One region of the Lysinibacillus sp. UBA5990 genome, then DNA from elsewhere that is predicted to be linked to it. Evidence: a T-box and tRNA genes for the amino acid it is inferred to sense, from the RefSeq annotation. Region 1 holds a T-box; the other holds one or more tRNA genes.
What was found. The T-box of region 1 lies ahead of serS (serine--tRNA ligase). A T-box ahead of a tRNA ligase gene usually reads a tRNA of that ligase, here a tRNA-Ser.

Region 2: it encodes a tRNA-Ser, which carries the amino acid that the T-box ahead of serS (serine--tRNA ligase) is inferred to sense. The anticodon was not compared.

What each region holds. Positions count from the first base shown of each region.
Region 1 is NZ_DJAY01000006.1:19,368-22,568, reverse strand. It holds gene B3D94_RS04265 (PLP-dependent aminotransferase family protein) at 1-4, opposite strand, end outside; gene pdxS (pyridoxal 5'-phosphate synthase lyase subunit PdxS) at 108-992, shown strand; gene pdxT (pyridoxal 5'-phosphate synthase glutaminase subunit PdxT) at 994-1,557, shown strand; T-box leader at 1,607-1,823, shown strand; gene serS (serine--tRNA ligase) at 1,978-3,201, shown strand, end outside.
Region 2 is NZ_DJAY01000009.1:86,832-90,032, forward strand. It holds gene B3D94_RS06030 (coenzyme F420-0:L-glutamate ligase) at 79-1,269, shown strand; tRNA gene B3D94_RS06035 (tRNA-Ser) at 1,309-1,380, opposite strand; gene B3D94_RS06040 (RNA ligase family protein) at 1,455-2,090, opposite strand; gene B3D94_RS06045 (AAA family ATPase) at 2,115-3,071, opposite strand.

The sequences.
Region 1 (3,201 bases):
CCATATGATAAAAACCCCCTGACCTTATGATTTTTTAAAAAACTGGATATTTTTATATGGTCAATTTCTATTATACTAAATTTCATCATAAAGGTGGAGGTTAGACAATGAAACAGACAGGTACAAATTTGGTGAAGCGTGGTATGGCTGAGATGCAAAAGGGCGGCGTCATTATGGACGTGATTAATGCTGAGCAAGCAAAAATTGCAGAGGCGGCAGGAGCAGTAGCAGTAATGGCATTAGAAAGAGTACCTTCAGACATCCGCAAAGCAGGAGGTGTTGCTCGTATGGCAGATCCTCGTATTGTAGAGGAAGTACTAGGAGCAGTCTCCATTCCTGTTATGGCCAAAGCTCGTATTGGTCATATTGTAGAAGCTCGTGTTTTAGAAGCAATGGGGGTTGATTATATTGATGAAAGTGAAGTGCTCACACCAGCAGATGAAGAGTATCACTTATTAAAAAGTGATTATACCGTACCATTTGTGTGTGGCTGTCGTGATCTAGGCGAAGCAGCCCGTCGTATTGGTGAAGGAGCAGCTATGCTACGGACAAAAGGTGAACCAGGAACAGGGAATATAGTGGAGGCAGTTCGACATATTCGTAAAGTAAATGCCCAAGTTCGCAAAGTGGTAGGCATGACAGAGGATGAATTAATGACAGAGGCAAAATTACTAGGAGCACCTTTTGAATTATTAAGAGAGATCAAATGTCTTGGGCGTTTACCAGTCGTTAACTTTGCAGCTGGTGGTGTGGCTACACCAGCTGATGCAGCATTAATGATGGAGCTTGGGGCTGATGGTGTTTTTGTTGGGTCAGGTATCTTCAAATCCGATAATCCTGAAAAGTTTGCACATGCGATTGTGGAAGCGACGACACATTACAAGGATTATAAGCTTATTGCTGAAATATCAAAGGAACTAGGCGTACCAATGAAAGGTATAGATATTGCACAGCTTGGGCAACATGAGCGCATGCAAGAGCGAGGCTGGTAGGATGAAACGAATTGGCGTTTTAGCCTTACAAGGGGCGGTACGAGAGCATGTTCAAATGCTAGAAAATCTTGGCTGTGAAGCTTTAGAAGTAAAACAGAAGCGGGATTTAATAAAACTAGATGGACTTGTATTACCTGGTGGTGAGAGCACGACAATGAGAAAGCTGTTGGATCGTTTTGAACTACTAGAGCCTATACGAGAACTAGCACAACGAGGCTTGCCTATGTTTGGGACATGTGCAGGATTAATTTTAATGGCTAATACTTTAGTAAATGATGAACCGCATTTAGCAGTTATGGATGTGACAGTTGCAAGAAATTCATTTGGACGCCAGGTTGACAGCTTTGAAGTAAAGCTCGATATTCCTAAAATAGGTAAGTCAATTCCAGCAGTTTTTATTCGGGCACCTCATATGGAGACAGTCGGAAAAGATGTTGAAATTCTCGCAGAGCATGAAGGTAAAATTATTTTAGCCAGGGATAGACATTTACTAGGTTGTTCGTTTCATCCTGAATTAACATCAGACACACGTATTCTTGAATTTTTTATAGCATCTATGGTATGACTTGCAAAATTTGTTTTCATATAGTACAGTATGGTTAAAATTTAATTAACTGAACACGATGATGGGAAGTAGTAGCAAGCACGTTTTTTTTAGAGAGTCAGCGGTTGGTGGAAGCTGATAAAAGCACTTGTGAATCCGTCCTGGAGTTGCACAGTCGAAGTCAATGAAGTAGGCTGCTGCCGGCTGGAATGCCGTTATAAAATAAGAGGATTAGACATAGTGTCTAGTCAATTAGGGTGGCAACGCGGGTAGCTCTCGTCCCTTTATGGGATGGGGGCTTTTTTGTGTTTATCTTGATACAGCCAAATGCTGCTCCTCTACATTGCTATTTATTTTGATGTTCAAATGACCACTAAATCAAGATAAAGAAACAAGATGCAACAATTTCCTATCATTAAGAAACTACTGGAGGTATGATCGATGTTAGATATTAAACGCGTGCGCGATAATTTCGCGGAAATTAAAGAGATGCTATTAACACGTAATGAAGATTTAGGAAACTTAGATGACTTTGAAAATTTAGATGCAAAGCGTCGAGAACTAATTGCTAAAACGGAAGAACTGAAAGCAGAACGAAATAAAGTATCTGAGCAAATTTCTGTTATGAAGCGCAACAAAGAAAACGCAGATGAAGTGATTGCACGTATGCGTCAAGTGGGCGATGAAATTAAAGAGCTTGATATTCAATTAAATGATGTGGAAGAGCGCTTTAAAGATATGATGATGCGCCTGCCGAACGTTCCTCATGGATCTGTACCAGTGGGTACGACAGAAGATGACAATGTTGAGGAATATACATGGGGTGAAATTCCGGCATTTGATTTTGATATTAAAGCGCACTGGGATTTAGCTACAGATCTAAAAATTGTGGACTTCGAACGTGGTGCCAAAGTAACTGGTAGCCGATTCTTATTCTACCGCGGCCTTGGGGCTCGCTTAGAACGTGCGTTAATGACATTTATGATGGATTTACATGCAGAAGAGCATGGCTATGAGGAAATGCTGCCACCTGTGATTGTAAATCGCGATAGCTTAACGGGTACTGGACAGCTACCTAAGTTTGAGGAAGATGTATTTAAATTAGAGGAAACAGATTATTTCATGATTCCAACAGCGGAAGTACCAGTAACAAACTTCTACCGTGATGAAATTTTAACTGCTGAAGCTTTACCACAAGGTTTTGCTGCATACAGTGCATGTTTCCGTTCAGAGGCAGGCTCTGCAGGTCGTGATACACGTGGTTTAATCCGTCAGCACCAATTTAACAAAGTGGAATTAGTTCGTTTTGTAAAACCTGAGGAGTCATATGAGCAGTTAGAGCTGTTAACGGGTCATGCTGAAAAAGTACTGCAATTACTAGGATTACCATATCGTAAATTAAAAATGTGTACAGCCGATTTAGGCTTTACTGCTGCGAAAAAATATGATTTAGAGGTTTGGATTCCTGCACAAAATATGTACCGTGAAATTTCTTCTTGTTCAAACTTTGAGGACTTCCAAGCACGACGAGCAAATATTCGTTTCCGTCGTGACCCAAATGCAAAACCAGAATATGTTCACACATTAAACGGTTCAGGTCTTGCGATTGGTCGTACAGTTGCCGCTATACTAGAAAACTATCAACAAGCTGATGGAAGCGTAGTA
Region 2 (3,201 bases), on a different contig from region 1:
TATATCATGAGTGAGGCGTATAGTAAAACCATATGGATTTTACATCACTTTACAAAAGTTAAATGAGGAGAGATTAAGTTGGAACGTGTAATCGGTACAGTTGTAAGAGGTCTTCGTGGTCCTATTATTAACGAAGGCGATCATATTGAACAAATCGTTGTAGATACAGTGTTAAATGCTGCGAAAGTAGAAGGTTACACTATTGAGGATCGAGATATTGTGACCGTAACTGAGTCAGTAGTAGCACGTGCACAAGGGAACTACGCAACAATTGATGATATCGCTGTGGACGTGGCAGCGAAATTTGGCAATGATACTGTAGGAGTTATTTTCCCTATTTTAAGTCGAAATCGTTTTGCTAACTGTTTACGTGGTATTGCTAAGGGCGTTAAAAAGGTTGTCTTAATGCTAAGCTACCCATCAGATGAGGTTGGTAATCATCTTGTCGATATCGATGAGTTAGATGTAAAAGGCATTAATCCTTGGACAGATACATTAAATGAAGTGGAATTCCGCGAGCATTTCGGCTATAAAAAGCATACATTTACTGGTGTAGATTATATTGAATACTATAAAGAATTAATTGAAGCAGAAGGGGCTACATGTGAGGTCATCTTCTCCAATAACCCAAAAACAATTTTAGATTATACAAAGAGTGTTCTAGCATGTGATATTCACTCACGTTTCCGCACAAAGCGCATTTTAACAGCAAACGGTGCTGAAAAAGTTTACAGCCTTGATAATATTTTAGCTGAATCCATCAATAGTTCTGGTTTCAATGCTGAGTACGGTCTACTTGGCTCTAACAAAGCTACGGAAGATAGTATTAAGTTGTTCCCTCATACTTGCCAACCGATTGTTGACGGTATCCAAGCTAAAATCAAAGAAGCTACAGGAAAAACTGTAGAAGTTATGATTTACGGAGATGGTGCATTCAAAGATCCTGTGGGTAAAATTTGGGAGTTAGCTGATCCTGTTGTTTCTCCAGCATTCACAGCCGGATTAAATGGAACTCCTAACGAGGTTAAATTAAAATATTTAGCAGATAATGACTTTGCTGATCTTCGAGGAGAAGAGTTAAAAGCTGCTATTTCTGAATACATTCAAAATAAGGATGAAGATTTGACAGGTCAAATGGCTGCACAAGGAACAACACCTCGCCGCTTAACTGACCTTATCGGCTCTTTATCTGATTTAACATCAGGTTCAGGAGACAAAGGAACTCCTATGATTTACATTCAAGGTTATTTCGACAATTACACTAAATAATATATAAGAACTCTCGTACTAGTGACGAGAGTTCTTTTTTGGATGGAGGATGACAGGAATCGAACCTGTAATCCCTATATTAAAGGGATATGCAGCCTAGCAACTTCCTCATATATACGATGGTTGATTTATTGTATAAAGTATTACATTTTTCTCAGTCCTTTTCATAAATTAATAAATTACGTTTATTTTAAACGGTTAGGTATTACTTTTTCTTGTAGCCAGTGTTCGCTTGTTTGAACATGGTGAGGTCTCACAAATTTGCCCAAATTATATTGGAAATCATCATAATGAAAGGATCCGGCATTTCGAATGACATAACCCTCTTGCTCACCATCAAACATTGATTTTCCCGTAAACATTCGTTTTATTTTATTCTCATCGAAAATCCCTCTGTATAAAACAGGCACCGTTTCAACACCTAATTTTTCCGCAAAGGCAACTGTCTCATCCCAACTTAAACAAATATTATTTTCATTCCAAATACTAAATAAATAAAAATAACTTGTTAATGCCTGATAATATATAGAATGCTTAGCATACATATTTTCCCCACATAATCGCCAACTATCTGGAATCTGATAAGAAAAACTAGCATGAAATGTTTTGACCCAATGTCTAGAAGGATGGTTAGCTGAATGGATGCTTCTAGCATGCATATAGTCTTTGTACAGCGTTGTTCCTTCTCCATCTAACTTTTCAGTGACAACAACCTCTTTTCCAATAAAATGATTCACATTTTTAGCAACCTTGTCGTCATGTGTATAGCTTCTGCTCCATGGTAAATGAAAGCTTCTTGGATATTTCATTAATTTCATCATATTTACACTTCCTTTCTCTACTGTTTATTTAGCAAATTGGTCGGCCTCACGGAAAAAGTAAAGTCTTGTTAATAAATCCCCATCTAATAAATGATAGATTTCACTTCCCCCTCTATCGCCACCATACTGGATTAACATATGGAATTGCACTAAATAGACGACCTTTAAAACAAAATCCTCTTCAAAGCCCAATTCGAATAAAAAATGACAAACTATCTGTGCTGATACGTTTTCATGGCCAAAATAGCCAAATCGTTGTTGCAGTGGCTTATATTTTTTACAAAATGGCTTGCCAACATCATGGAATAATGCTGCTACTTGTAATGCCAGCTTATCACTTTCCGAATAGTATTCATTGATATAGGCAAAGACAAAATAAGTATGCTGACATAATAGAAATTGGTGATGTGGATTTTCTTGATTGAAATGATAAATCTCTTTAAAAGGTGGGATTGCTCGAAGTGTTTGAAAAAGCTCCTCATAATTGGGCTCACGTTGAATAAGCGAAATAAATTGTTTTCGAGAAATTGCATAGGGGCTGGATTCATGTACGATATGCACTTCATCAAATCCTTCTCCCGCCGTCGGAAATTCTAAATGCTTGCTCATTTTCTCCATCACCACTAATGGTACATTTCTCTTCCGTTGTTGGTTTCTAGCTACACATATGGAATAGGGTGTGTCAAAATAATAGCATTCCTTCCTAATCGAGCTTGGCAATTTACGCAGTGCAAATATCCTCCGTTCCCGTTCAATATTAGTGGCATCTACAATGACCGTATAACCCTTTGCCACAAGGTCATTAAGACGCTCATATAATGTACGAAAGACCTGACGTGATTTCTGTTTTGTTGCGTCACCAAATAACTCCTGACGTATAGCGTCACTCGAAAGGACAACGGCATTTTCTCTTTTCGCTAGCTGTTTCACAAATGTGCTTTTTCCACTTCCAGGTAATCCCACTGTAAAAATTACCTTCATCTCTTTTCACCTCCCTTCAAGTTTCTATATCGTATAAGATAAACAATCCTTTAGTGCTTTTCAATATATCCTTATAAGCAATTTAAAAGGCATGAGTCATGTACTATATCGCACTCATGCCTTCTATATG